Regions from separate parts of the Peribacillus sp. FSL M8-0224 genome, predicted to be linked through region 3. Evidence: riboswitches for the same ligand, from Rfam matches in the RefSeq annotation. Region 3 holds a riboswitch; each other region holds the start of a gene.
What was found. A riboswitch is a leader RNA that binds a small molecule or an ion and turns the genes downstream of it on or off. The one in region 3 is predicted to bind S-adenosylmethionine.
Positions count from the first base shown of each region.

Region 1: it holds a riboswitch for S-adenosylmethionine, as region 3 does, so the genes downstream of both, mmuP (S-methylmethionine permease) here and mtnW (2,3-diketo-5-methylthiopentyl-1-phosphate enolase) in region 3, are expected to answer to the same signal.
Region 2: it holds a riboswitch for S-adenosylmethionine, as region 3 does, so the genes downstream of both, MKX49_RS22965 (5-methyltetrahydropteroyltriglutamate--homocysteine S-methyltransferase) here and mtnW (2,3-diketo-5-methylthiopentyl-1-phosphate enolase) in region 3, are expected to answer to the same signal.

Region 1 is NZ_JBBOOJ010000001.1:2,557,983-2,568,479, reverse strand. Features, by position in the region: gene MKX49_RS12270 (ring-cleaving dioxygenase) at 1-242, shown strand, start outside; gene MKX49_RS12265 (ring-cleaving dioxygenase) at 267-1,214, shown strand; gene MKX49_RS12260 (alpha/beta hydrolase) at 1,214-1,822, shown strand; gene MKX49_RS12255 (flavin reductase family protein) at 1,841-2,449, shown strand; SAM riboswitch class I at 2,634-2,736, shown strand; gene mmuP (S-methylmethionine permease) at 2,820-4,214, shown strand; gene mmuM (homocysteine S-methyltransferase) at 4,204-5,166, shown strand; gene MKX49_RS12240 (hypothetical protein) at 5,476-5,643, shown strand; gene MKX49_RS12235 (helix-turn-helix domain-containing protein) at 6,114-6,488, opposite strand; gene MKX49_RS12230 (asparaginase) at 6,717-7,706, shown strand; gene aspA (aspartate ammonia-lyase) at 7,730-9,160, shown strand; gene glpT (glycerol-3-phosphate transporter) at 9,442-10,497, opposite strand, start outside.
Region 2 is NZ_JBBOOJ010000001.1:4,715,109-4,725,605, forward strand. Features, by position in the region: gene MKX49_RS22935 (alanine/glycine:cation symporter family protein) at 1-62, opposite strand, end outside; gene MKX49_RS22940 (glycerol-3-phosphate dehydrogenase/oxidase) at 267-1,919, opposite strand; gene glpK (glycerol kinase GlpK) at 2,330-3,820, opposite strand; gene MKX49_RS22950 (MIP/aquaporin family protein) at 3,842-4,666, opposite strand; gene MKX49_RS22955 (glycerol-3-phosphate responsive antiterminator) at 4,892-5,434, opposite strand; gene MKX49_RS22960 (hypothetical protein) at 5,608-6,027, opposite strand; SAM riboswitch class I at 6,184-6,285, shown strand; gene MKX49_RS22965 (5-methyltetrahydropteroyltriglutamate--homocysteine S-methyltransferase) at 6,367-7,470, shown strand; gene MKX49_RS22970 (hypothetical protein) at 7,614-8,141, opposite strand; gene MKX49_RS22975 (CaiB/BaiF CoA transferase family protein) at 8,397-9,497, opposite strand; gene MKX49_RS22980 (amino acid permease) at 9,740-10,497, opposite strand, start outside.
Region 3 is NZ_JBBOOJ010000001.1:2,737,510-2,748,006, forward strand. Features, by position in the region: gene MKX49_RS13020 (sensor histidine kinase) at 1-1,064, opposite strand, end outside; gene MKX49_RS13025 (response regulator transcription factor) at 1,061-1,747, opposite strand; gene MKX49_RS13030 (YncE family protein) at 1,753-2,715, opposite strand; gene MKX49_RS13035 (hypothetical protein) at 2,836-3,102, opposite strand; gene MKX49_RS13040 (hypothetical protein) at 3,214-3,456, shown strand; partial or broken gene MKX49_RS13045 (DUF2188 domain-containing protein) at 3,514-3,660, opposite strand; gene MKX49_RS13050 (CobW family GTP-binding protein) at 3,727-4,653, opposite strand; gene MKX49_RS13055 (cupin domain-containing protein) at 5,081-5,614, opposite strand; gene MKX49_RS13060 (methylthioribulose 1-phosphate dehydratase) at 5,639-6,268, opposite strand; gene MKX49_RS13065 (2-hydroxy-3-keto-5-methylthiopentenyl-1-phosphate phosphatase) at 6,265-6,924, opposite strand; gene mtnW (2,3-diketo-5-methylthiopentyl-1-phosphate enolase) at 6,931-8,163, opposite strand; SAM riboswitch class I at 8,272-8,425, opposite strand; gene MKX49_RS13075 (pyridoxal phosphate-dependent aminotransferase) at 8,555-9,727, opposite strand; gene MKX49_RS13080 (carbon-nitrogen family hydrolase) at 9,827-10,497, shown strand, end outside.

The sequences.
Region 1 (10,497 bases), 180 kb from region 3:
AAAAAATTAGTGAATCGAAATTCGTGAACTCGGGATATGTGGACCGCTTTTATTTCCGTTCACTCTATTTTAGGGAGCCGAATGGCATATTATTTGAACTAGCTACTGATGGACCTGGTTTTGAAGTGGATGAAGCTGAGCAGCATCTAGGTGAGAACCTTGCCCTGCCACCTTTTTTGGAATCGAAAAGAAAGGATATTGAATCGAATTTAAAACCACTTAATACAAAATCAACTAATTAAACAACGGGAAAGGAAGTAATCGGCATGCAAAAGCAAAATGCAGGGATACATCATATAACCGCAATTGTAGGCAATCCTCAAGAGAATGTGGATTTTTATGCTGGAGTAATGGGAATGCGTATGGTGAAGAAAACCGTTAATTTTGATGATCCAGGCACCTATCATTTATATTTCGGAGATGAATCCGGTTCACCGGGCACAATCATCACTTTCTTTCCTTGGCCTGAGGCATACCGAGGGACAATTGGCTCCGGACAAGTGGGGATTACAACATATGCCGTTCCGGAGGGTTCAATGGGCTTCTGGGAAAAGCGTTTGGGTAAATTTAATATAGACTTTGAAAAGGTTTCACGTTTCGGTGAGGAATATCTTGAATTCCAAGACCCACATGGTTTGCAACTTGAACTGGTTGAGCGTAAAGAAGGTAAAAATAGCGAGTGGTCATTCGGCGGTGTACCAGCTGATAAGGCGGTCAAGGGATTCGGCGGAGCTGTATTATTGACGTCAAAACCGATCAAAACGATGGAGCTATTAGAGGAAGTGATGGGCCTGCAGAAGATTGGGGAAGAGGGCGATTTCATCCGCTTCAAATCCACATCTGATATCGGGAATTTAATCGATGTTAAAAAAACGGTTTTACCAAACGGTAAAATCGGAGTGGGAACTGTCCATCACATTGCATGGCGTGCAAGCGATAATGAAGATCATAAAGAATGGAGGGAGCATATCGGTAACCATGGCTATGGTGTGACACCCTTTACAGACCGACAATACTTCGATGCGATTTATTTCAGGGAAGATGGAGGCATACTCTTTGAAGTTGCCACAGATCCACCTGGCTTTGCTCATGATGAAACGAAGGAAACGATGGGCAGTAAATTAATGCTGCCGCCATGGTTGGAAGAAAAACGGGAAGTTATGGAAAAAACGTTACTGCCGGCAGTGCCGAGAGTACTAGAGGAGGATAAATGATGAAACATATTTTTCAAAAAGGAAGTAATCCAGAAGCTCCGTTACTACTGCTGTTACATGGCACTGGAGGAACGGAAACAGATCTCTTGCCATTATCCGAAATGGTTTCACCGGGTTCATCCGTACTGAGCGTACGGGGAAATGTACTTGAAAATGGAATGCCCCGTTATTTCCGACGGTTAGCTGAAGGGGTTTTTGATGAAGAGGATTTGATCTTCCGGACGAAGGAGCTTTATGACTTCTTGGAATCAGCGTCCGGAAAATATGACTTCGACCGTGACAGAGTGGTGGCATTAGGTTATTCCAATGGTGCAAATATAGCGGCAAGTTTGCTGTTCCATTACGAGGGGGCATTACAAGGAGCGATTCTTCATCATCCAATGGTTCCAAGACGAGGGATCGCTTTGCCGTCCCTTTCAGATATACCTGTATTTATAGCTGCAGGTAAAAACGATCCGATTTGCCCGGCAGAAGAAACTGATGAACTTAATCAACTTTTACAGCAAGCTGGCGCTACAGTTGAAGTTCAGTGGGAAAATTACGGTCATCAGTTGACACGTTCAGAGGTTGATGCAGCAGGTTTATGGTTTCAAAAGAACTTTTTATAAGAATGAGAGGGAATGAAGATGATTTCTGTTAATCCTGAAAGTCTGACTGAACGGGATAATTATAAGTTTTTGACTGGAAGCATTATACCGAGACCTGTAGCGCTGGTTACGACACAATCCGAAACCGGTACAATCAATATAGCGCCGTTCAGCTTTTTTAACATAGTCAGTTCAAATCCTCCGATGATTTCCATTTCTGTTCAACGGAAAGAAGGAGTTTCAAAGGATACAGCCCGAAATGCAATTCAAACAGGTGAGTTCGTTGTTCATATCACTGACGAAAATAATGTTGCAGATGCAAATCGAACGGCAAAGGAACTCCCATCTGAAGAAAGTGAATTGGGTCTTACTAACTTCAATCTGGCAGTTAGTGATAGGGTATCCGTACCAGGATTGGAAGAAGCGAAGGTGCGTTTTGAATGTACATTAGAGCAATCGATTCCATTGGCAGGTTCCAAGAATGAACCTGGTTGTGATTTACTGATAGGGAAAATAGTCTGCTATCATATAGAGCAAGATATATATCATAATGGCCGTATTGACCCGAATGGGCTAAAACCTGTAGCGAGATTAGCCGGTCATACTTATACAAGACTAGGGGAATTATTTGAAATAGAACGTCCTTAAGGAAAAAGACCAACATGACCCCGGTTAGTTTTATTTGCCATTATAATACGCTTAGCGCTTGTTCCAAAAACAATTTAATATTAATGCCCCAGCCATGATCGTTAGCATTTAAAAGGAAGTCATTACATTCCGAAACAAAACTTGACAATTTTTTCATAGCTTGATAAAGTTATAAAAAAATAATTTCTTATCCAGAGAGGTGGAGGGACTGGCCCTATGAAACCTCAGCAACAGGTCTACAAAGACACTGTGCTAATTCCAGGGGGTGAAACCTTGATAGATAAGACCGTACGTGTTTATTTGTCAGTAACGCACTCTTTTTTAGAGTGCGTTTTCGTTTTTTCTGGATGCAAGATTAAGGAGAGTTAGAATGGAAAACAAAAGGAAGCATGATTTTCAAAGGCAAATGCAAGCACGGCATATCATAATGCTATCGCTTGGCGGGGTGATTGGAACTGGTTTATTCTTAAGTTCGGGTTATACGATTCAACAGGCTGGCCCGTTCGGAACCATCCTTTCGTATCTGATTGGTGCATTAGTGGTTTATCTAGTCATGCTATGTCTAGGTGAACTGTCAGTGCATATGCCCGAGACAGGTGCGTTTCATAGTTACGCAGCCAAATACATCGGACCAGGGACAGGGTATACAGTAGCCTGGTTGTATTGGCTAACCTGGACTGTTGCACTAGGTTCGGAATTCACGGCTGCAGGATTGTTGATGCAGCGATGGTTTCCATCAATCAGTGTCTGGATATGGAGTGCTCTATTTGCCATTTTGGTCTTGGCATTAAATGCGTGGACCGTTAAGTTTTTCGCTGAATCCGAATTCTGGTTTGCGTCTATTAAAGTATTTGCTATTGTGATATTCATTATTCTGGGAGCTGCGGCAATGGTAGGTTTCATTCCAATGATTAACGCACAATCAGCTCCGTTATTTTCCAATGTTACAAGTGCAGGTTTATTTCCAAATGGTGCTTTTGCCATTCTAATGACGATGCTCGCTGTGAATTTTGCATTTTCTGGAACTGAATTGATCGGAGTTGCAGCTGGAGAAACTGTGAATCCTGAAAAAACGATTCCAAAGGCAATCCGTATGACATTATGGAGATTGATTATCTTTTTTGTAGGTACCATCGTTGTTTTATCCGCATTATTGCCTGTTTCGGATGCAAGCGTATTAGAGAGCCCCTTTGTTGCCGTTCTAGAACGAATTGGAGTGCCATATGCAGCGGATATTATGAACTTTGTTATATTAACTGCCATTTTGTCTGCTGCAAACTCAGGACTATATGCCTCATCCAGGATGCTTTGGTCACTTGCAGATAAGAAAACTATTTCACCAATATTTGCAAAATTGACAAAACGGGGTGTTCCCTTGAATGCAGTCCTTTTCAGTATGCTGGGCGGTGTTTTAGCACTTTTCTCGAGTATTATTGCGCCGGATACTGTATATATAGTGCTTGTATCCATTTCTGGACTAGCCGTGGTTATAGTTTGGATGAGTATTAGCGCGTCACAGTTTCTATTTCGCAGACGATATATAAACGAAGGAAACTCAGTTAATGATTTGGCTTATCATACACCATTATATCCATTCGTACCAATCGTTTCATTTATGCTATGTCTTGCTTCTTGCATAGGAATTGCATTTGATCCTACACAAAGAATTGCACTATATTGTGGCATTCCGTTTATTTTGTTTTGCTATGGAAGTTATTATCTGACACAAACCATAAAGAAAAGAGGAATAGACAATGAAGAATAAAATTAACCCAATTGAAACAATTTTACGAGGTCATTCAGTCATGATTTTGGACGGAGCTTTAGCTACAGAGCTTGAAAGTCATGGGTGTGATTTGGACGATCCCCTGTGGTCTGCACGTGTATTGCTTGAAAATCCAGAAGTGATTTACCAGGTGCACTCTGACTACTTTCGAGCTGGTGCTGACTGTGCGATAACGGCAAGCTATCAAGCAACGGTTGAAGGTTTCGCCCTCCGCGGAATACAAGAAAAAGAGGCATTGGATCTAATCAGGAAAACGGTTTTACTTGCAAGACAAGCAAGAGATGAATTTTGGAAGGAAGAATATCAAACGATTAGACCTAAGCCATTGGTTGCTGGATCAGTTGGGCCTTATGGAGCTTATCTAGCAGATGGTTCAGAGTATGTTGGGAACTATGGTGTTTCAGATGAAGCTTTAGCGGCATTTCATCGCCCACGAATAAAAGCTTTGATTGAAGCAGGAGCTGACATTTTAGCATTTGAAACGATTCCTTCTTTGCAAGAAGCAAAAGTATTACATTCATTATTGAAAGAATATCCAGAAGTCCATGCTTGGCTATCCTTTTCTTTGAAAAATGAAAAAGCGATAAGTGACGGTACATTGCTGGAGGAGTGTACCAGATTGTTTGGGGACAGTGAGCAAATTGCCGCAATTGGCATCAACTGTGCGCCTGTATCAGTTGTCACGGGAGCCATACAGGTGTTGCGTGCAAACACGCATAAACCAATTATCGTTTATCCCAATTCCGGTGAATCATATAATCCAGAAACTAAAACATGGCATGGTTCGGAATCATGTAATAGGCTGGATGTGAAATCTGAAGATTGGCACCATGCGGGGGCAAGTATAATTGGAGGATGTTGCAGAACCGCTCCTCATCATATTGCAGACATTTCAAGAAAGTGGCGACCTTCCGTGGTAACGTTCTCCTAGCATTTTTTGTTATTAAAAATGTTTTTATAAATATTGTAAGTAGTCGGTAAACCTATAAACAAAAAGAACAGGAATCGTCATAATCTGACGGTTCCTGTTCTTTTTGAGCTCTTTATTCAGATTCGAGTAATTTTGAAAAGGTTTGAATTATTAATTTTTTGGCACTTCAGAAATAAGTCGCGCAAGATCGGCTGAAAATTACAGGTGAATCAACCCTGCTGCAAAAACTGTAAAAACAGAAATTAAATCATATTTTTTTCGTGCTTGGGAAAACTATACAAACAATGAATGGAAAGGAGAGAATGAGTTATGAGTCGTGGTAAAAATTTTAATCACAAAGAAAAAGGACATCCAGGAAATTTACCCAATAATAGAATTAGCGAAGAGAAGGAACACAGCCGTCAGTATGAACAGATTGAAGATATTGTCACACATGAAGCTTTCAAGAATCGGGAAAAAGAAGATGAGATGCCTTAATATATGGAAATGCAGCATATCCGTTGAGACATTATATTGAGCAATTTTCCATTTCTTTAAGGATTCCAATAATAGAAGCACATGAAATAAGACATAACTCTTACTTCATGTTGCTTCTTTTTTTTGATTAATTCACCGGGGGAAACCATGATCTTTGCCATGTTTTTTCTATCATTTCAAATAGATAAAGAGGGAAAATTAGAGATAAAACTCAAATCAATCTTCCCTTGATGGAAAATGAATAAGTTTAAAGAGGACAACAGAAACATGAAGATGGATGATTTTTTGAAAAACCGACTTTCTTCTATATAATAATTAATAAAATTTAAATTTCTAAACACAGATATAATTACGTGCAACTTCAAAATGGGAGAACCGACCTATCCTAATTGATGAAAGCCGCCGTATTTTACAGTTATAATGAACATGCCAGGCAGTATAACCAAATGCCAGTTTAAACTCAATGTCTGCTATGTTTCATTTTGTTTATCGCGATTTATTTCCACTTCCCGTTTAGCTCTAATAAAAGCGATAAATTGAATCGTTTCCTCTTCAGAAAGAGAAATTCCATCTACAGCAAGCTCCATATCTGGTAAATCCGTTAATTCCATGACTTGAGGTGACTCATTATCCAGATCCTTAGATGGATAATCTACTCGACCCAGAATGTAATCAGTTGATGTATCATATAAGCCTGCCAATAAATTAATCGTTTCTAATGAAGGGCGGCGGTGGCCCGATTCATAACCGGCATAGGTACTCTTGGCGATTCCGAGTCTGTCAGCGGTATATTGCAAAGACCATCTTTTGGCCTTCCTTAATGTAGTCAATCTATTTAAAATCATTAATATTACTCTCCTTTTATATAAATCCATTATAACATCATATTGTAAAAAGTGTACGCGTAATGAATAACTTTCGCTTGATTTCATTATGAAACATGACTATAATAACATGTGTTGTACGCGTAACATGAACATTTACAGGAAACATCCTTTTCTGAGATGATTAGAATGATAGTGTAACAGGGAGGCTTTTTAGGGGGTAGTATATTGGAAAAGTTAAAATCAAAAATGAAGAAGTTGATGTTGCTTACTACAGGTGGTACAATTGCATCGTTAGAAGGAAAAAATGGACTTGTTCCAGAAATGAAAGCTGACGAAATTTTAGGCCACCTACCGGGATTGGATTTACTATGTCAGATTGATAGTAAGCCTTTGATGAATATTGATAGTACAAATATGCAGCCGGAAGATTGGACAGAAATGGCACAATCCATCCATGAGCACTACCATGATTACGATGGCTTTGTGATTACCCATGGAACAGATACAATGGCTTACACTTCTGCTGCGCTCTCATATATGTTACAAGATTTAGGGAAACCAATCGTTATTACTGGTTCTCAGGTCCCGATTGCCTTTAAAAAGACAGATGCCAAAAGGAATATCTCTGATGCGATCCGGTTTGCTTGTGAAGATATTGGAGGAGTATATGTTGTTTTTGATGGCAGAGTCATTCAGGGTACGAGGGCCATTAAATTGAGAACGAAAAGCTATGATTCGTTTGAAAGTATTAACTATCCTTATATTGCTACCATATTCAAAGATAAAATTGAGTATCTAAAGCCAGTTCATTCACCAAAGAATAAGGAAGCTAAGTTGGATGCTTCCCTATGTACTGATGTTGCTTTGGTCAAGCTGCATCCCGGTATTAAGCCTGAATTCTTTGATTTTCTGAAAAATCAATGTCGGGGAATCGTAATTGAAAGTTATGGAAGCGGTGGTATTCCATTTCAAGGAAGAAACATTTTAGAGAAATTGAATGAGTTAGTACAATGTGGAATATCCGTAGTCATTACTACCCAGTGCTTAGAAGAAGGGGAAGATATGGATATTTACGAAGTGGGACGAAAAGTGAACAAGAATATCATCATTCGTTCCAGGAATATGAATACAGAGGCCATCGTTCCTAAGTTGATGTGGATATTAGCCAAGACGCAGGATCCTAAAAAAGTGAAGGAAATGATGGAAACACCGATTGCAGAGGACATTACATTCTAGAACAAACAAAGGGGCAAGAGGAAATGTTGATAGAAGAGAAAACATACCGAATCGAGAAAGACTTTCTTGGGGAAAAGGAAATTCCAGCAGATGTTTATTATGGAATACAAACCTTACGAGCAGTGGAAAATTTTCCGATTACCGGTTACAAAGTCAATGAAGAAATGATTCGTGCACTGGCCATGATTAAAAAAGCGGCCGCTTTAGCGAATATGGATACCAAACGGTTATATGATGGTATTGGAAGCGCTATCGTCAAAGCTTCTGAAGAAGTGATCGATGGAAAGTGGCATGAATATTTCATCGTTGACCCAATTCAAGGCGGTGCGGGGACATCGATGAATATGAATATTAATGAAATTGTTGCCAACCGTGCGTTAGAACTTATGGGCCACAATAAAGGTGATTATGTACATGTTAGCCCAAATAGCCATGTTAACATGTCGCAATCAACCAATGACGTATTTCCAACCGCCATTCATTTATCAACACTGCGTCTTATGGAGCAATTGTTACAAACAATGACCAAGATGAGTACGGTTTTAAAGAAAAAAGCAAAACAATTTGATCATGTTATCAAAATGGGACGCACACATCTTCAGGACGCAGTGCCGATTCGCCTTGGTCAGGAATTCGAGGCTTACAGTCGCGTTTTGGATCGGGATATAAAAAGAATAAGTCAATCACGTCAACATTTATATGAAGTGAATATGGGAGCAACAGCAGTGGGAACGGGATTGAACGCAGATCCGCGTTACATTGAAAACGTTGTTACATATTTAGCTGAAATCAGTAACTTGCCGCTTGTAGGAGCAGAACATTTAGTAGATGCAACCCAAAATACGGATGCATACACTGAGGTATCCGCTTCATTGAAAGTATGTATGATGAATATGTCTAAAATTGCAAATGATTTACGTTTGATGGCTTCAGGACCGAGAGCTGGATTAGGAGAAATCACACTTCCAGCCCGTCAACCAGGTTCATCCATCATGCCAGGTAAAGTAAATCCAGTCATGCCAGAATTAATTAATCAAGTCGCTTTCCAAGTGATCGGGAACGATAATACGATTTGCTTAGCATCAGAAGCGGGACAACTAGAGTTGAACGTAATGGAGCCAGTGCTTGTATTCAATTTGTTGCAATCAATCAGCATTATGAACAATGCTTTCAATGTCTTTACAGATTATTGTTTGGAAGGCATTGAGGCTAATGAGCAGCATTTAAAAGATTATGTCGAACAAAGTGTCGGAGTGATTACTGCAGTCAATCCGCACCTTGGGTACGAAGTGGTTTCACGTATTGCCCGAGAAGCGATATTGAAAGGGAAGTCAGTTCGCGAACTTTGTTTACAATATGATGTGTTGACAGAAGAAGAATTGGATCTGATTCTAAATCCTTATGAGATGACTAAACCCGGAATAGCGGGAGCTTCTCTTTTTGATCGGCAATAACCAGTATTTTGGTAGAAAACATGAATCTATATGATTTTTGATATAATGACCATGCCTTTAGGACCGTTGGTATAAAGGCATGGTCATTTTTTATATGCATATCAATAAGGTATGTCAAACAAACGTCCGTCAACTGCTTTTTGCCATATATAACTGAATATTCAGTCATTATAAGGCGGCAATCTAATCATGGATGGGTTTAACTAATAATAGAAAACCCATCCCCCTTAGAATATATCCAGGGGGATGGGGAAACTTGAGCTCAATAATATATGCCTGTATTAACCCTTTACTACTTCCTGTCCTCGAACATTCCATGTACATGCAAAGACCACTACTGCCAGTACACAAGAAATCGTAATTAATGTAAAACCTGCATTCCAGCCTGAAAAGTCAACTACATATCCCATAATGGCATTAGCCGCCACAGATCCACCTAGATATCCAAATAAGCCAGTCAGTCCTGCTGCAGTGCCTGCAGCTTTTTTGGGAACTAAATCAAGTGCTTGCAGGCCTATTAACATTACTGGTCCATAAATTAAGAATCCAATCGCAATTAGGGATATAATATCAATCATTGGGTTGCCTGCAGGGTTAAACCAATAAACAAGGACTGCGATTAATACTCCTAGCATGAAGACAACGCCAGCAGGTCCCCGACGGCCTTTAAAAACTTTATCAGAGATATAGCCGCATAATAAAGTACCCGGGATACCTGCCCATTCGTATAAGAAATAAGCCGTACTGGACTCGTCCATGTTGAAGCCCTTTTCTTCGCTTAAATAGGTTGGTGCCCAATCAAGTACCCCATAACGAACGAAATATACAAAGATGTTTGCAATCGCAATCGCCCAGACCCATTTGTTATTTAATACATATTTAAATAATATCTCTTTTGTTGTCAGTTCTGTTTCAAACGTTTTTTTCATTTTATTTGGAAAATCATTACGATACTCTTCAATCGGCGGCAATCCAACTGATTGTGGTGTATCACGTATTAAGATAAATGATATGATTGCTATTAATATGGCAACTAGAGCAGGTAGTATAAAAATTCCTTCATAACCTGCATATGAAGAACCCATTAATGTGGCAAAGATGGAGACACCTGCAATGGCCAATGGTGCCATTAGGCCACCACCCACATTGTGGGCAACATTCCATATTGCCGTTTTCCCTCCTCTTTCACTTACACTGAACCAGTGAACAAGGACTCTCCCTGATGGAGGCCAGCCCATTCCTTGAAACCAACCATTAATGAATAACATGATAAACATGATTGTAACCGATGATGTGAAAAATGGAACAAGTCCCATAAGTAAGCTGACGATTCCAGC
Region 2 (10,497 bases), 2.0 Mb from region 3:
AAAATATAAATGACTGGCGAACTCCATAAAACTCCATTTAAAGCCGTAATAAATTCAGACAATCAAGCTCCCCCTTTATAGTTTGAAAATTCTAATTTATCTTTTAATGATTATATTTCATCTTGATGGATTAAACAATAGTTTTCACGTGAGGAAACCTCACATATGTATTTTTATTTTTCCACTTGCAAATACCCCGATAATCACATTCCGAATACAAAAAAAACGCCAGCGATTCCGCCGGCGTCATGTTTTTTGCATATGGATCAAGATACTTTAATCGCACCCAATATTTCCTGTTCCAATTGATTGGTTCTCTCCATTTTTGTTGATTCCGTCCATCCAAAATATCCAGCCATATAATCGATCGCTGCATGTTTATGCGTTTGGACTAAATCGATATCGAATAACAACGTCCCCGTCCTGCGGAAGAAGAAATCCACTGGAGTTGCGGCCATTTCATGATCAACTGCGTATTTCAGCTGTACGAACAATTTCTTTGGAAGGCCGCTGTTCGCTCCTCCGTCTCCTTCGTTTTTGGCGATATCGAATAACACAGGTGCGTTGGACCCGTACATGGCCAATATCTCTTTGGAGTCCTTTACAGCGAGCCCTGAGTCAACTCCCATTTGAACATGTTGCTTGATATAATCGGAGAAGTTGCTTGATCCCCCGACATCCCCTCCGGAAATCGGCATTCCTTTCGTGCTGCTGGCTGGGTAATTTTTATTGGACTGCTCGGCAAGCTTCCCTGCCAAAAGGTCGACCGTCGTTTTTGCCATTTTGCGATAACCGGTCAATTTCCCACCCGCAATGGTGATAAGGCCAGAATCGGACTCCCAGATTTCATCTTTCCTTGATATCTCAGAAGGATCTTTCCCTTCTTCAAGAATCAACGGCCTTACCCCAGCCCAGCTGGATTCGATATCATCATCCGTAATGTTCACTTCTGGAAACATATAATGTATGCACTTTAATAGATAGGCACGGTCTTCGGAAGTAACGGTCGGCACTGCAGGATCACCATCATAAAAAGTATCTGTAGTCCCTACATAAGCTTTACCGGCTCTCGGGATGGCAAAAATCATCCGGCCATCAGGCGTATCAAAATAAAGCGCCTGCTTCAACGGGAATTTCGATTGGTCGATGACCACGTGAACACCCTTGGATAACTTCAGCGTCTTCCCTTGTTTCGATTGGTCCTTCTCACGAATGGAATCCACCCACGGACCTGCTGCATTAATAACTTTGTCTGCGTATATTTCATAAGCATCACCTGAAAGCAAATCGGCCACTTGGACTCCGTTCACCTTACCGTTTTCATATAACAATTTATCTACTTTTGTATAATTTATCGGTGTTGCACCTTTATCGACAGCCGCCTTCATGACTTCAATCGTAAGACGTGCATCATCTGTCCGATATTCAACATAGTAGCCTCCGCCCTTCAATCCCTCTTTCTTAACGAGAGGCTCCCGTTTTAGTGTTTCATCCGCCGAAAGCATTTTCCTGCGTTCAGATTTTTTAACCCCTGCAAGGAAATCATAGACCCGAAGCCCAATCGAAGTACTGAATTTCCCGAAGGTGCCTCCTTTATGCATCGGTAACAGCATCCATTCCGGCGTGGTCACATGCGGTCCATTCTCATATACGATTTCTCGCTCTTTACCAACCTCGGCAACCATTTTTATTTCAAATTGCTTCAAATACCGCAATCCGCCATGAACAAGCTTTGTCGAGCGGCTTGAAGTACCTGCAGCAAAATCCTGCATTTCAACCAAAGCCACTTTCATCCCACGGGTCGTTGCATCCAGAGCGATTCCTGCACCGGTAATTCCCCCACCAATGACAACCACATCAAATTTCTCTTTTTTCAGAGTTTCGACCGTTTCTTCCCGATATATATTTGAAAACCTCATGCCTGACTCCTCCTTTAAGTATTGCATTCTATTGTTTTTTGTATGAATTGGCGATGTTCACTCGTGAATTCTGCACTTTTACTCGTGAATTCGCATGATTTACTCGTGAATTCTGCACTTTTACTCGTGAATTCGCACGGTTTACTCGTGAATTCACACGATTTACTCGTGAATTCGCGCGATTTACTCGTGAATTCGGTCATTATATTCAATTGGTTCATTTGTTCGCATAAGTTATATAGATATTAATATCCCTAATCTGCCGTTAAAAACAAAAAAAGAGACCATAAATGCACATTATCGAATTAACGATAACGCATTCATGGTCTCTCCTGTTCTCCGGCCGAGTTATTAACTTGATTTCATTATAGCATACTCCAGCTCATTTGAGAAAGGATTCATGTTGTTTTTTATTTAAACGCCATAGCGGCATGTACGGCTTTCTTCCAGCCTTCATATAATTTTTCACTTTCTTGCTCTTCCATGGATGGTTCAAAGGTTTTGTCTACCGCCCATTGCCGGGAGATTTCTTCTTGATCCTTCCAATACCCGACAGCAAGGCCGGCTAGGTATGCAGCACCTAATGCTGTAGTTTCGTTTATGGTCGGCCTCTCGACGGTCACACGTAATAAGTCGCCCTGGAATTGCATCAAGAAGTCATTCTTGACTGCCCCGCCATCCACTCTTAATGTTTGCAGCTCGATTCCTGAATCTGCCTCCATTGCATCAAGGACATCCTTCGTTTGATACGCAAGTGATTCAAGTGTGGCGCGAATGAAATGTTCTTTTGATGTGCCGCGCGTCAAACCAAAAACGGCTCCCCGCACTTCGCTGTCCCAATATGGAGTTCCAAGTCCTACGAAAGCTGGTACCACATATACTCCATCCGTACTTTCCACCCGTTTTGCATAGGCCTCGCTGTCCTTGGCATCATGCAGCATCCGCAGGCCATCGCGGAGCCATTGGATGGCGGAGCCAGCTACGAATATACTGCCTTCCAGTGCATATTCGACCTTCCCATTCAAGCCCCAAGCAAGGGTCGTCAATAGTCCGTGTTCGGAGCTGACAGCCTTGGTTCCTGTATTCATGAGCATGAAACAGCCTGTTCCATACGTATTTTTAGCCATTCCTTCATTAAAGCAGGCTTGGCCGAATAATGCTGCCTGCTGATCACCGGCTGCCCCGGCGATCGGAATCGATTGGCCAAAGAAATGATATTCGATCGTACGTGCATATTCCTCAGAGGAAGGCCTCACTTCCGGCAGCATCGACTTTGGTACAGTCAATATCTCAAGCAGTTCTTCATCCCATTTCAGTTCATGTATATTGTACATCAATGTCCGGGATGCATTGGAATAGTCCGTTACATGAGCCTTGCCTCCTGATAGCTTCCAGATCAGCCAAGTATCGATGGTACCGAATAACAGCTTGCCTTCATCCGCCTTTTGCCGCGCCCCTTCCACATTATCGAGGATCCATTTCACTTTCGTTCCGGAAAAATAGGCATCTATCAACAATCCCGTTTTATCCCGGAATAGATCATTAAGTCCCTTTTCCTTCAACTCATCACAGATTCCACTTGTTTGCCTGGACTGCCATACAATCGCATTATAGACAGGCGTACCTGTTTCCTTATCCCAAACGACTGCCGTTTCACGCTGATTGGTGATCCCGATACCGGCAATTTGCTCTGGCTTTACACCGGATTCAGATAGTACACCGGCGATCACCGCCAGGATCGATCCCCAAATCTCATTGGCGTTATGTTCGACCCAGCCTGGTTTAGGGAAATGCTGCGTAAATTCCTTTTGGGAGGAATGGACGATTTCCCCCTTTTCATTAAATAAAATCGCCCTCGAACTTGTTGTTCCTTGATCTAATGATAAAATGTATTTTTCCATTGTGTATGCCCCTCCTTTTAATTAACTAGCGATATTTCTGCTATCCATTTCATGTGACTGTTTTTTACCAAAAGCATAGGCTACTATCAATAGTACCAGGCTTGCACCCATAACAGACCAAAATCCTGCCGTTATTTCCCCCATAAAAAATGCTTTATAACAAACGGCACCAAGTGAACCCCCTACAATCGGTCCAACGACCGGAATCCATGAATAGCCCCAGTTGGAATTGCCTTTACCAGGTATCGGCAGCAAAAAGTGAGCGATGCGCGGCCCCAGGTCGCGGGCAGGGTTAATGGCGTATCCTGTCGTTCCCCCAAGTGACATCCCGATCACGACAATCAATAACCCGACTGCGAATGGGTTTAGACCCTCTGTAAAATCATTGGCTCCTATAAATAATAGACCAAGAATAAGGATGAAAGTTCCAATCATCTCACTTAATAGATTTGAAAATGTGTGCGGGATTGCAGGTGAAGTCGCGAACACACCAAGCTTCGCCCCTGGATCATCCGTAGCTTTCCAGTGTGGCAAATAGTGCAGGAATACTAGAGTTGCGCCGAGTATCGCGCCAATCATCTGGGCAACGATGTAACCGGGCACATCACTCCATGGAAATTCTCCAATAATGGCAAACCCAACTGTGACCGCCGGGTTTAAATGCGCCCCGCTTATGGACCCCACTGCAAAAACACCCATGGTAACAGCCAATCCCCATGCAATCGTGATAACGATCCAGCCGGCATCTTTTGCATAGGAACCCTTTAAGGATGAACCTGCCCCAATACCTGCTCCGAATAAAACTAAAATCATCGTGCCTAACACTTCTCCCCAAAATGGAGTCATGATAAAACCCTCCCCTGATAATTTTTTAAACCTTGCCAACAAATAAAAGGAGATCCGCAGCAGAACTATCTTCATAAAAAAATTATGAATAGATCTGTTGTGAATCTCCTAGTCTCCGTCACATATATTAACTTGTACTGTAAAATATACTAGGTTATGAAAACGCTGTCAATAATTTGTGAGAAATTAATCTATTTTTCTGTAATTTTTTTCAATTTTTCCCTATTAGACGATATCCCATAATTCAGTTTTTGAAGTGGTGATTGACGATGCCCCTGCATCAAGGGCATTCAGGACTTCATCCGAAGTACGTATGAGGCCGCCTGCAAAAATCGGTGTCTGCAATCGTTCCTTCACTTCTTTTATCATCCATGGCATGGCGCCCGGCAATACTTCGATATAATCCGGCTTTGTTTTCTGCACCAGCTTATAACTTTTCTCAAGCGCGTGTGAGTCTATTAAAAAGATTCGCTGGATGGCAATGACCCCCTTTTGCTTCGCCTTCAATATAACGCTTGATTTAGTCGAAATCAGCCCATAGGGGTTATATTCCTGACAAATGAATTCCGTCGCGTACTCATCACTTCTTATGCCATGGATCAAATCGACATGATAAATCATTTTCTTATTATGCTGCTTTGCCATCATACTTACATTTTTCAATTGTGAGATATGCAAATCAAGAAACACACCTATTTCATAGGAACTTTCTAGAAATCTTTCGAAATCCTTCATGCTTGCTGAAGCAGGCAAAATCTTCTGATCCATCATTATCCTCCTCATTCCCAGAAAAACTCAAAACTTCAAGTCATTTAGTATATTTTAAAGAGCTTGATTTATCAAACACATTTTTTTCATGAACCATGTCATCTTAACACTATCATACCTGGCAAACCCTTTATAGGTTACGGCTAAGGATATATGTAAAATATCCCCTTAAATCATATAGAAAGATTCATTTTCAATGCACCTTCGGCGAGTTCATACGATTTAATTGTGCCAATCGGAATTTTCCTCACGATGCTCCAAGCATTAACATTCATTTTGATTGCTCTTTTTTCATATTCAAAAAATGGCGGTCTGTTAAATATCCTTTGGTTGATGAAATTCCTGTCAACGGGTTCCATTTCCACTAATTCAAATGAAATCGTTCTTTTTTCCACATGAACCGGTTTTAATGTAATCCGGAAAGCTACGTTTTTCTTAAACATCATTTTTTTAACTTCCATCATTCCGGAAAGCACAATATGCCTTGGCGTAATCTCGACTTTAATATCCTGACCAGATGATTTCATTTTTATGATTCTCTCTATCATGGCTTCAGTTACCGTAATCGGTATGCCATTTTTGAATGGACTCATCCTTGCATCCCCTCCCCACTCAAAGCATATGCCGGATTCCCTGATGCCGTTAACATTTCAGCCCAGATTAATAAACGGTATATTCGAAATATTCCAGCTCCCCCCCTTGACCTTCATAAAAACTACCTGTATAGTCATAGTTAATTTAATAGACAACTCTTATCCAGAGAGGTGGAGGGACTGGCCCTTTGATGCCTCAGCAACAGACTGATCTTGTACTGTGCTAATTCCAGAAGTGTAAAAACTTGAAGATAAGAAGAGTATATAGCTTTGTTGCCAACACCTCTTCTTATTTTTAAGGAGAGGTTTTTTATTTTTAAAAGGAAAGAAGGAATCAACATGTCAATCACATTAACGAAAGCACCGTTCAGGGCGGACCACGTCGGAAGTTTATTAAGACCGGAACGTTTACATATTGCCAGAAAGGACTTTAAGGAAGGTACCATTTCAGCTGAGCGGCTTCGTGAAATTGAAACTGAAGAAATCAAACGGATCGTCGATAAACAAATTGAAGTTGGTTTAGAGGCCGTTACGGACGGTGAGTTCAGACGAACATGGTGGCACTTTGACTTCCTCGAACATTTAAATGGCATCGAGGGATATGTAACTGAAAAAGGCCTCACATTCGATGGTGTGGAAACAGAGAGATATAATGTTCGCAATACCGGGAAGGTTTCATTCAACCCTGAACATCCCTTCATTCGTGATTTCATTGAATTGAACAAAATAGTGAACGGACGTGCCGTTGCCAAGCAAACCATCCCCAGTCCGAATCAATTATTTGCTGCAGGCATTCATAATGAAGACGTCTACCCTGATATCGAAGACTATGCAAATGATATCATCAAAGCCTATCAGCATGCTTTGAAAGCCTTTTATGAAGCAGGTGTGCGTTATCTTCAATTGGATGATGTATATATTGCCAGACTTTCAGCTCCGGATTTCCAGTTCAAGGATGGAAAATATACGAGGGAACAATTAATTGATCTTGCACTTCGGGTCATTAATGGCGCATTGGAAGGCAAACCAGAAGACCTTATCGTCACTACCCACCTATGTCGCGGAAACTACCAGTCGACATGGGCGTTTGAAGGAAGCTATGCCCGTATCGCCCCAACTTTATTGGCAAAAGAAAAAGTGGATGGATTCTTCTTGGAATATGATGATCAACGCTCTGGGGATTTCAAACCATTGGAATACATTCCAAATGGCGGTGCACGGGTCGTACTGGGTGTCGTCACTTCAAAAAATGGGGAAATCGAGGACAAGGAAGCTGTTAAGGCACGCATTAAAGAAGCCTCGCACTTCGTTCCGCTCGAACAATTATGCTTAAGCCCCCAATGCGGCTTCGCCTCCACACATCACGGCAACAAGCTAACCGAAGCACAGCAATGGGAAAAACTGAAATTCGTCGTTGATGTAGCAAAAGAAGTATGGGAATGATTATTTTGCGGGGACTTTAAAACTTATTTACAGGATTCGAACAACCTAATCGGCTTCAATATAAGCGTGCCGATTAGGTTTATACTTAAAACCCTAAAACTGAAAGCAAATAAAAAAAGAACGGCCATCTGCACTTTCCCTTTTTACTTGCAGCTATCATCATCATCCTCCATTTTCTTCACGAATATATCATCCGTCACCCTATCTTCCAGCTTATTCCTCAAGGCTAATTCCGCAGCCTTCCCATCACTAGGCGATCCGTCCGAGAAATACATCGGAAACAGGGAGAAAAACATAATATAAAAAGAAAAATAGATAAATTGATACCAGATTACCGAGCTGTCCAGGATATTCTGATACACTAAGCTATATATGATCAGCATGCTGATCAAATTAAAGATAGACCCCCCTAAATAGATCAGGGTATTCGTCAATCGATTATCATGTTTCAATCCCTTGAACTCGCAAGTACCATTCCAAAAATAATATTTCCTCACTTCTATGTTCCGAAAGGCGAAAAGCTTATTACCACACCCGATCAAGATCTTCTTTTCTGATCCCCCAAAGATCGTAACAAAGAAAATATGCCCGCTCAAATGTATCAGTGTAACGATCGGCATGATCAAAAAAAAGGAAAATAGAAATTTAATGATATCAGAGAGACCAAACATATTTAACTAACCCTCCTTACCAGCGATTTCCTTACCAGGATGCTACTCTGATACCCTGCCCACACTGGTTATAACTAGTAAATTTTCACAGTGGGAATATGTTGCTTTCCACAAATGATAAGAGGATAATTGTTCTCCTTCCTTCGAACTTCGAACGATCATATCGACCCTCCCCCTCCTTTTTCCGGCATTCAAAAAAAACAGGCTATCACCTTCCAAAAAAAACCGGATAAGCGATAGCCTTTACAATTTTATTTAGCGATTGGGGGTGCGAAGGATTTCTGCGTTGTTTTGTCCTGGCTCCAAGCCTGCATGTTTATATTCAGGGGTGAAAACCGATGTTTTGATCGGGCAGGCGATTTGCCTCTGGACATTCCCTTTTCCGTCAGGTACCTCGACGATCATTCCCCTCTCCTTCAATTGGGGATGCTCGGCCGCCTCGGTGAAGGTCAGCACTGGTTCTGCGCAGGCCTCGAATTCAGCGAATATCTCCTGCCATTCCTGAAAATCTCTCTCGCGGAAAGCCAGCCGGACGGCCGTTTTAAACCTGATTCCGCTTTCTTCATCGCTTTTCATGCTCAGCTCATATAAATCGGGTGCACCGATCGCTTCACATAATGCTTTTCGAAAAGGGGGCTCAAGGCTGCCTACCGAAAAATAGCGTCCATCTTTCGTTTCGTAAAAGTCATAAAAAGACCCTCCGTTCAGCATCAGTTTTTCTGGTTCAAGTTCAAGGCCCCTTTGTAAATTCGGAGGTGCGGATATGGCATTCAAGGCAAAACTGCAGTCGGTCATGCTGATGTCGATGGCTTGGCCGAATCCTGTTCTTTCCCTGTGAATGACTGCAGATAATATTCCGATGACAGCATGCAGTGAGCCTCCGGCAAGATCTGCTATTTGGGTTCCGTTTTTTGCCGGGCCGTCCTTTTTCGTACCGGAATAGCCTGATAAGCCTGCTATCGAAATATAATTGATATCATGTCCCGGTCGGTCTTTATAGGGACCAGTCTGGCCGTAGCCCGTGATCGAACAGTAAATCAGCTTCGGGTTGATCGATTTTAATGCCTCATACCCCAGACCCAGACGTTCCATGACACCTGGACGGAATTGTTCAATGACGATATCGTATTCCGTCACTAGGTTTTTTACGGATTCGATAGACTCGGATTGTTTTAAATCCAGTGTGATCGACTTCTTCGATCTGTTAAGATATTGGTTCACACCCCATGAATCCTTTGTCCCCGGCCTCTCCACCTTCAAAACATACGCTCCTAAATCCGCTAGCATCAAAGTGGCAAATGGGCCTGGCAGTAACGTTGAAAAGTCCAATACTTTTAAATGAGTCAATAAGGTCATCAGCCGTGCACCTTCCCTTTCCCTTGAAAATAGTAAAAGCCCTCCAGTCGTTCTGTACATGCAATAAAGCCGAGTTTACGATTATCATATAACACCTCCCATAACATTTGTATAAATTTCCATTTAATAAAAATAAAAGCCAGGAATCAGCTTCCTGGCTTTTGATAATGAGCCTATAGAAAACAAGTAAAAGCCGGACAATTTAAAACTGCATTGTCCGGCTGCTTTTACTTTAAGCTTGTTCATTCATATTTTTTGTCAAAGTCAAATTCGACTTCATCAAGTTTAACGAATTTAGTTTTTCTTACAAATTTATAGCCAAGCCATAGACCAAGGAAAAGCGGGATTCCCAGGTATGCAGCTACAACACTGCCCCAATCGATATGGTCTGAGAAAAAGGCTTGGATATTTTGGGACAGGATGACGATCATGCCGATTAATATGGCAAAGATCGGTCCGATCGGGAACCATAGTGCCTTATATGGCAGCTTCTCCAATGAATGGCCTTGAGCGATGAACGCTTTCCGGAAACGGTAATGGCTGATGGAAATGCCGAGCCAAAAGATGAATCCTGTAATTCCAATGGCATTCATTAACCAAATATACACTTTACCATCGCCGAATACGGAGGCTAAAAAGGCCAGCATGCCGATGGAGCATGTCAAAATCATGCCTGCAACCGGTACGCCGCGTTTATTAAGTTTTGCAAAAATACGCGGTGCTTGCCCATCTTTTGCCATTGAATATAACATGCGTGTAGATGCATATAGACTAGAGTTACCAGCAGATAATACCGCTGTTAAAATGACGGCATTCATAAGCGAAGCGGCAAAGGCCACTCCAGCTTTTTCAAAAATGAGCGTGAATGGGCTTACCATGACGTTATCACCTTGCAAACTCGAGTTCGTATAAGGGATAAGCAGTCCAATTACGAAGATTGCCAATACGTAAAAGAGCAAGATCCTCCAGAAGACACTTTTAATGGCCTTCGGTATATTCC
Region 3 (10,497 bases):
TCCCCAAAAATAATCGGGTCTGGATCCAGGTCTAGCTTCAAGCCCAATTGTTTTTCCTTTATTATCGGTTCATATTTCACAAGTACGTCTTCAATGAATTGCGCATAGGCAATCGGGGTTTTATTTAACAGGAATGGAGCACTTTCCATTTTTGATAAGTCCATAAGATCTCCCACAAGCCGCTGCAGCCTAAGAGCCTCCCTTGAAATGAGTTGAAGGTATTTCCGTTGCTCTTCATCATTTTTCACGACACCATCCAATATGGCCTGCGTATATCCCTTTACGTAACTAAGGGGGGTTCTGAGCTCATGTGCAACATTTTCTAGAAATTCTTTTTTTCTTTCTTCTTCCAAATGGATGGAATTGGCCATATCATTAAAGGCTATTGCTAGTTTACCTATCTCATCATGACTCCTTACCTCGACCTGTATGTCATAATCCCCCTCTGAGACACGATGGGCCGCAGTCTCGATTTCCTTAATCGGACTGACTAGCTTTTTCAACCATTTAGTAGTAAACAAAATCGCGACAATCAAAAATAATAGAACCGCCGCCAACCATTTTGCAGCAAATTCCTTAAATAAGACCGTAATGGAATCTACAGGAATATATGTATAGATGATACCTTCGAGGCGATTTTCGTCAATCAGGGGTATGATCGCCGCTACGATGTTCTTTTCAAACCTTTTCTCATATCCTTCTTTTTCAACGGCTTTCCCATCTAAAAGCATTTGCCGTTCTTCTTCAGAAATAAGGGTATCGTAATTGATTTCAAAAGGCAGACAAGCACTCAATTCCCTGGGATTATTGACGACAAAGACTTCGCTGTCGTTCTTACTGTTAAACCATTCAACTTTTTGCTTAAAGTCTTCGCTGATTTCACCGCCGGAATAATCCGCCCCTAGCAATGATGCTTCATTGACTAAATCCGTTTTAAGCTTCTCCACATATAGATTTTTATAATAATATTGAGAAAGGGAGTAAGCGAACAGCACGGATAGGATGATGGCGGAGATAATGGTGAGCCATAATTTAAAAGAAAGGGTTCGCCATTTATAGATCATTTCTTTTCCTCTATCTTATAACCGATTCCCCAGACGGTTTGAATGTAATCGGCCGCTCTTAATTTCATTCGTAACGTTTTAATATGGGTATCCACAGTACGTAAAGATCCTCCATACTCACCGCTCCATACATTTTCAAGCAGTTGTTCACGGCTGAGTGCCTGGCTTTTATGACGCATGAGGAATAACAGCAAATCGAATTCTTTCAAGGTTAAATTGATTGGCTTCCCTTCCACTAAAACCGTTCTGGATTGTAAGTTCAAGCTAATTTTACCGAATCGGACATGGTTTTGATTCTCTTCATTCAATGATAATTTCCCTGTCCTTCGCAATACCGCTTCGACCCTTGCGACCAATTCTCCTGGATTGAACGGTTTGACGATATAATCGTCGCCGCCAAGCTTCAGCCCTTTCACCTTATCCCATTCTTCACCTTTCGCACTGACAAATATCACAGGGATCTCCCCAATTTCACGAATTTCTTCACAAACGGAGAAACCATCCATACCTGGCATCATGATATCCAATAGGATTAAATCCACTTCCTCTGTTTCAACCATACTTATAGCTTCTTTTCCATTTGCAGCTTGAAGGCATCGATAACCTGAGTTCAGCAAATACATTTCAACTAGATTACGCATATCTTCTTCATCATCCACGACTAAAATGGTGTAAACATGCATGTCATCTACTCCCTCAACATCAATTGGAATGGACCTTCGCCGACTTTGATCGTTTTTTTAACATCGACTGTTTCAGCATCCATTACATACACTTCATCACTATCATATCCCGCCACGACCACATCTTCATTAAAGTTCGCCATTTCAAAGGGGTTGACGCCGACCACTTTGCTTTTGACTTCCTCATATTGATCATTCAATTTATATAAGGAGCTAGTCCCATGACTAAGGACAAATATTCCTTCATCATTTTCCAGGAACTTTATCGGCATGGTTGGCGCCTTAAGCTTTTTCTTCAACTCTCCAGTTTTTGCCGAATAAATATATAGATCTTCTTCCACTTGATCCCCATCACCGTGTCCTCCGATCCATATTTCATCCTTTTCTTCCCTTAATAATGTGCCTGTGCTGGAACTATGTACGGGAAATTCGAAATCGACCTTTTTCGTTTCAAGATTTATCACTGAACATTTGGTATCACCAAAATTAATAACATACAATCGATTCGCTTGCTCTCCTTGAAGAACGGTCAAGGGGCTTTTACCAACCTTGACAATATCCTGTTCCTCCCCATCAGCATTTAAAAAATAAATGGAGTGATTCGATTGATTGACCGCCACGATGCTTTTACCATCACGTAACAACTGCATATTGACGATCCCTTTCCCAATTTCCCAACTGTTTATCAGTTTTCCTGCAGATAAAGAGTACACTTGGACTTTCTCCATCTCTTTTCCATAAAGCAGGATAGTATCTTTGTCTGCCAGGAGCAGGGCTCCGGTAAATGGTTCTGAAATATCCCATTTTGCAAAAGCATGATAGTTTTCGTCTATGAAAGTCAGTGATGTATCCTTGATATTGACAGTTGCCAGGAAAGATTGACTTTTATTGATTTTAGTAAATGCATTACCGCTATTACACCCCGTAAGCAGTACGATGGCAAGAAAAAGCCCAATGCCCCACTTCATAATTTTAAGCTCCTTATTCATTAAATATCTATTTTTAAAAAATTTTAACAATGATTTGTGAAAAAAGTATGAAGCATAAAAGAATATTTGCTAACAAGCATCCGTATCACACTCGAAAAATCATAATCTTTCCAATTCAGTGATATAGGCCATTACAATCGCATTTTTCATTTCTTCCGAAAGCGAAGATTCCATCACGCGTTTAATAGAAAGGTAAAATTTCTCCAATACTGGTTTTCGGGCGCGGGGATGGGCATTTTCATCCAAAAGCTCTCGTCGGATGAGTTCCGGCAACACTTCCCTTCCCCCTCCATCGTTCACCTTACGATTGTTCCATATGCTTAAATAAGCCACCAGTAATTCTTCTTGCCTGACAGTTTCTTTCATAGTATCCCTTCCATCCATTACTAATTTATACATATTAATGTTCAAGTTTGTAAAGACTATCTTCATAATAAGATATCATGCTTTTTAAAATCCAAAAAAGGAGTGAGTACAATGTCTCAAGTATACCGCTGTCCGAATTGCCGGACAAATAAATCTCGCTTCAATCTCATTCAGCAAGTAGCAACACCCATTAAAAAGGATCCCCAATCCGGTGAGATTGTTGAACAATATTCGAACGACTCCCTTCTGCCATTCCATCTAGCATATAATGGTCCTGAAGTTCGGGTTCAGTGTGCTGCCTGCGGATTGATAGAAGACGAAAAGACATTTGCCGCCTTTGGAATGCAACAATAAAAATGGTCAGACCCCTATGTGGGTCTGACCATTTTCTCAATCATTTCCTACTGACATCTTAGCCCGGTCTATGGCAATTGGAATGGCTTTTCCATCCTCATATCCTTCATCCAATAATGCATTTGCGATTTCTATAGCCTTTTCCCTAACATCTTTATCTAGATTCTTCATCGAGTTTGGGTAATCGTTCTTATTCCATGGCACTAATACCGCCTCCTTAATAAGAAAGTCTTCTTTTCATGTTTCCCTTCTTTAATGGGCGGTAAACGTTTATCGGGCCGCTTTCGCTTCCAAAGCTTTCAACTGACCGATCAACATTTCCTTTTCCAACTTTTCCCCGATCATGACGATATTCAATGGCATTTTCATCATTTCATTCATATACATCGGCATTCCGTAAGAGTATTGGAATAAATGCGGGTATTGTGAATGTGTAAAGGAAATATATCCTTTCATTCGATAGACCGTTTCCGGCAGAGCCCTAAGCCACTCTTCAAAGTCGGTTTGTGCCACAGCACCTTCAAATGTATGAACGATTGCAGTTAAGTGCAAATGGTCATGTACATCAAGCTTTTGATGTCCATTATGCCTTTTTCTTTGCATTTGCTGCAATGATGCCAAGGAAACGGCTGCATACTCCGTCAATAAACATACAGCATCCGTATTCAGCGCCTGTATCGTATATATTAGCTGTGCGGCCTTCATCTCACTTACCATATCCGCTTTATTCAATAAAATGAAATCGGCATGATGGATTTGCTCTGCAAGCAACTGTCGAAGCTGCGGAGACAGTTCCTCCCGATCGCGCCACCTTAATAAATCGACGACCGTGATGATCCCTTTATATTCCAGCTTTTTGGCGAAAATCGGCGACATGATGCCATCCAATACTTCAACTGGATGAGCTGCACCCGTCGTTTCAATATAAACCGCATCCAGTTCATTTTCGGTTAGTAACTCATGAAGCTGAACCTCCAGTTTATCTTGAATTGTGCAGCAAATACACCCGTCAAACAACTCCTTCAGAGGCACTCCATCACCTATGAGTCCGCTGTCAACCGATACACTGCCGAGCTCATTTAAAAGCACTGCCACTTTTCTGCCCGCTTCACTTTCCTGTTTTAAAATATTTCGAAGAAGCGTCGTTTTCCCGCTGCCGAGAAAGCCGCCCAATATGTACACTTCGGTCGTTTTCATTCTTATCTGCTCCTAAATCCGGTTAAATTCGATTCCGTTAAATTTTATCATAATTAGCTTACTAAAGCACTTGCCGGATTCACATAAAAAAACCAGCCCGTAAGCTGGTTTCAGACTAGACATATTCGAAGAAAAGCGAGTTCGACTGCAGTTTTTTATTTAAAAACGTCCAGTCGATTTCAGAAATCCGCTCCCTTTCCGCCGACTGTCTCCCGAGCCTCCTCGACGCAAGCGTCTGTGGGGTCTCGGCTAGCCAGTTATTCGGCAGGAGTGTCGCAAATTTCTTCAATCCAATGGGGATTACAGGAAAAAACCATTAAGGATAATCTGGTCTTGTTTTAAAATCATGGTTCGAGATGAGACCATTCCGACTTCCCTTTTTTCTACAAATAAAAACCAGCCCGTAAGCTGGTTATTCAACATTGATTCATGCTTGAACTTCGTCTTTTTCGTAAATCGGCACCCATCCTGCAGCTGTTACGAAAATCCGGACAGCAACAGTTTTCCTATCTTCCGCGAGCGTGAAATAATGTCTTGTTGATTCTGGTACACTTATAAGATCTCCTGGATTAAGCCGTACATCAAACCACTGTTTATCATTGCCTTCAATGGCAAAGATACTCGTTCCGCCTGCTATGAAACGCACTTCATCATCTTCGTGATGGTGTTCCTGCTTAAAGTTTTCAAGCATTTGATCCAAGTTCGGGTTTGCATCGGATAATGTGATGATATCATGGGCTTTATAGCCTCTTCTTTCAGAGATTTCCGCTATCTCTGATTGGAATGTTACAAGGATTTCCTCCTTGTCAGCATCTGTTAAATCGTATTTTTCCACAAGATGGGCAGGTAATTTAGAAATGTCCCATTGCTCATAAATAACCCCTTGTGTTTCTAAAAAACCTTTTACCTGTTCACCGTTTTCAATAACCTCGTTTGTTTCATGGAATCTGATCGTTGCCATCATTCATTCCTCCTCTATGAGTATTTATCTTATAGAACCTGCAAACGCCTTTTGTTGATTAAGCAACAGTTGATATTGAAATAAAAATTCGCAAGCTTCAAGTATTCTTTTTGCTTCGAATCCGCTTTTGCCCCAAACCGTAATGCCATGATTGCGTATCAGCACAGCGCCAGAGTCTCCTTCGACATGCGGCTTGAACTTATCGGATAGCAGCGGAATGTCAGCGTGATTATATATGATTGGAATCCGAAGCTCCGAATCTTCATCCCACCGACCGGTCGCTTTAATGATTTCATGATTACGAAAGGAAACTTGGCCTTCATCTCCATACAATTCCGATATCACATTATTTTCAACTGTATGGACATGAAGTACACAGTTCGCATTGGTTTTTCGGTAAATGTCTGTATGAAGTAAAGTTTCGGCCGATGGTCTTAGGTTCGTTTCTTCAACTGGTTTTCCTTTTAAATCCACCAGTAAAAAGTCCGAATCCGATTGCTTCCTTTTATCCTTACCGCTTGCGGTAATATAAAAGAAAGGGCTTTTGGGTTCGCGGATGGACAAATTCCCGCTAGTTCCCATAAACCAATCCCTTTCGGCCAGTTCAGCTTTAATATCTGCCAACTCCTGCCATTCTTTAGAATGAGTGTTCACGCTTTAACCACCTCCTGCTGCTTTATAATGTCAATTACATCAAAAAATGTTTCGAATCCTTGATGTGGAATTCCTTCCCTATCGCATTTTTCAAGCAGTATGTCACGGGCTATGACAAAATCGGCCTGTTTTGCCGCTTCAAAATCCGTCACTGAATCTCCAATAACGAGTTTAAAATCTTCCGGGCCCGTAATTTTCCTCATAATGGATGGCTTGCAGCAACCGCAATCATTATTACATTGATCATCACAAGCATGTGGCCACTCAATATAAATCTTTTCCTTATCAAAAAATGCATGGTTGCAATACACGGACTCTGTTGGCAAGATATCATTCAAAAGGGGTGCAATGAAAAAATCCATGCCCCCGCTTACAATATATAAAGGGATATTGGCTTGTTTCGTATACTCAACGAATTCATAAAACCCCGGACGAATGCCGGCCGTTTTTCTTACATATTGGATGATGTCATCCTTCAAGCCACTATCAAGCAGGGAAAACATATCCCCAACTCCTGAAGATATACTGATTTTTTGCTGAAGGACACCGTCTTTCAACGCTTCCCATTCCGGAGGCGCAAATTTCTTCATAATTGAAATGATATTATCTGTGTTGGTGATCGTTCCGTCAAAATCACAAAAGATGATCGGTTTCATTATTTCTTATAGGCCTCCCCACAACACAAGAGCTTTTTTTAGGGTTTCTTCCTCAGCCGCCGCTTCAGAAAGTTCTTTTCCTGCCAGAACGGCTTCCACAGCAGAACGGAATGCCTTGGCACCGCCCTCTGCTCCGTCAGGGTGCCCGTGAATTCCGCCTCCTGCATTAATCACACTATCAAGCCCGAAATCCTTGATTAGGTCCGGAACCATGCCCGGATGAATGCCTGCAGAAGGAACAGGGAAGGCTTTTTTCCATGAAAGTTCTTCTTTTGTCAGAGCTTCAGCAATCGCTAAGGTCTCCGTTTTTTCAAGTGCGACATTTCCATAAGGAGAAGGGAACAAGGATAAATCCGCACCTGATAACCTTACTAATTTACCAAGCAATAATGGATAGCCGACACCATAAAATGATGAAGATGCCAATGCCCCGCTATATGCGGGGTGCGCCATGATCGGCAGCTTGATACGATCATGTTCACTCAAGGCCTGCAATACATCCAAACCATATGTATGAACGTTGAACAATAAAGCATCTGCCCCTGCTTCAGCCGCTTGCTCTGCCTTATCCAATAATTCAAAAGTTTTCCCTGATAGATTGACAGCATATAAAGTACGGTGGCCAGTGGTTTCATAGACTTCATTCAATATTCTTTTTCCCGTTTTTATTCTATCGAAAAATGGAGTCAGTTCCTGGTCAAAGAGGATCTCATCATCCTTAACTAGGTCGACACCTCCCAATGCTTGTTGCCTCAGTTGCTCATTATGAAATGTTAGGTCTCTTCCCAATACACCTTTAAAGATGCTCATCACCAAGGGCCGGTTAAATACGCCAAGCTTTTCCCTTATGCCTTCAATGCCAAATTGCGGCCCGGGAAAAGCTTTTTGAATATCACCGACAAAATCCAAGTCAATAAGTTTTATTTCACCATCCAATGAAAGTTTGCCGAAGACCGTCGTAAGGATTGCAGGTAAATCATTGGAGAAATTCCTTGCCGGATAGGCAATTTTAATCAGCGAACGGTATACTTTCCGATTAAAGTAGCTGTTTGCCCTCTCTTTTTCAGATAGGGGTGTCACCGATACGACGCGTCCCTTATGTTTTTCCAGTTGTTTCTGTACCAAATGCGGCAAGTCCGTCCATGTCCCGACAGTCAGACCCAAGGCAATGCTCTCTGCTTTTTTCTCATGATTTCCATTAAAGTCATGAATTAAATAAGTAGCGACTATCTCGCTCATCTGATCACTCCTATAACACGTTAGTAAACTCTCGATGTCATTATTGGCCTGAGATGGTCTCAAAATGGCAAAAGCCCCTTCATAAAGAAGAGGCTTTAAAAAGCCATCTTCTTATCTCCCAGCCATCGGCTGCAAGAATTAGCACCGTGCCTTGTGGATTTCAAAAAAATCCGGCGGAAGGATTCCGCCCCATTTTACAATGGAATTACGGTCGGTTGCTGGGCTTCATCGGGCTAGTCCCTCCACCTGCTCAAAATAAGAAAACGCTGATATATAAGTTGCATCCAAGTATCGAAAGATTAAGAATTTATTTTGTATTCTGACAGGTAATTCCTACTTTGTCAATAAGTTTTAACTATTTAAAGGTGAATAAATCGGATATCTTATTGCATTAAAATAAGTGTAATGTTCGTATTCGTTCCACAGCCTCTTGCAGCCGTTCTTCCGAAGTCAGTAGCCCTACCCTGACATAACCTTCGCCAAATTCACCGAACCCATTCCCTGCGGCAACAGCTACATGGGCATGAGTTAATAAATAGTCCGCAAAACTCTCGGACGTAAAACCTTCAGGTACTTTGAGCCAGGCAAAAAACGATGCCGCTGGAGCTTTGACATCCCAGCCGATGGACCTCAATCCCTCAATGAAAACATTCCTTCGCCCCTCGTACATTTGCACTAACTGCTCTACACAGGTCTGTGAGTCAAGCAAAGCGCTTGCCGCAGCTTCTTGTATCGCCGGGAAAAGACTCACATAAAGATGGTCTTGTAATAGTTCAAGAGCTTCTATTACACTCTTATTGCCCACTGCGAAGCCGACTCTCCACCCTGCCATATTGTATGTTTTCGATAGAGTATTTATTTCAACTCCTACATCCTTCGCTCCCTCCGCCTGGAGAAAGCTTATCGGTTTTTTTCCGTCGAATCCTATCGCCCCATAGGCAAAATCATGGACCACACATATTGAATGTTCTTTTGCAAAGGAGACGGTTTCATCAAAGAAACTTTCAGTTGCAGAAGCGCCTGTGGGATTATTCGGATAATTCAAGAACATCATTTTGGCTTTATCAAAAACTTCTTTATGTATGTCATCGTATTTCGGAAGAAAATCATTTTCTTCTGTCAAGGGCATCAGTTCGGTCTTTGCCTGGGCTAAAACAACACCGGAAAGATAATCCGGATAGCCGGGATCTGGAACAAGGATCGTATCACCTGGATTCAATAAACACTGCGGAAGTTCGACAAGACCTGCCTTGCCCCCGAAGAGAATCGCCACTTCACTATTCGGATCCAGCTTGACACCGTATTCCCGTTCATAAAAGACGGCAGCAGCATCTTTTAAATATTGATGTCCCCGGAATGGCGAATATTTATGATTAATCGTTTTTTCAGCAGCAGACTGCAAACTTTTGACGATATGTTCCGGCGTCGGCTGATCAGGGTTTCCCTGGCCTAAATTAATGACATCATGTCCTTGCTCCGTGATTGCATTGACTTTTGCGACCAGTGAAGCAAAAAACTGCTTGGGCAGGTCCTGAAGCAGTCCGGATTTTTCGAATTGCACCATTTATACACCTTCTCTGAAATTTCTTGAAATTCTAGTCACAAATGATATATGTTTATCGTAGTCTTGTAAAGCATTTTTTACGTGTGGGGGTTTTAAACGATGAAGTGGAAAATAGCTTGTATTCAAATGGATATAGCCTTCGGGCAACCGGATATCAATTTTCAGGTTGCAGAACAATGGATGGAAAAAGCAGCTCGGTCCGAACCCGATATCGTCATATTACCAGAGCTTTGGACAACCGGATACGACTTGACCAGGCTGAATGAGATTGCTGATCAAGAGGCAGAAAAAACGATTGAATTTCTTAAAACACAGGCACAGAAACACCAGATTCACATCATCGGCGGTTCCATTGCGAAAAAAACAAGCAAGGGAATCTATAACACCATGATCATCATCGATAAACACGGAAAGCTCATTAAAGAATATGATAAGCTTCACTTATTTCAATTAATGGATGAACATCATTTCCTGCAGCCAGGTGAAAAAGATGGTTTATTTACTCTTGATGAAAAAATATGTGCCGGGTTCGTTTGTTATGACATTCGTTTCCCCGAATGGCAGCGAGTCCATACCGTTCAAGGCGCGGAAGTTCTATTCGTTACGGCTGAATGGCCAAAGCCGAGACTCGATCACTGGAGAGCCTTATTGATAAGCCGTGCCATCGAGAACCAAGCCTATGTTGTAGCCGTTAATCGTACAGGTTCGGATGTCAATAATATATTTGCGGGCCATTCCTTGATTATTGATCCATGGGGGAATATCATAAG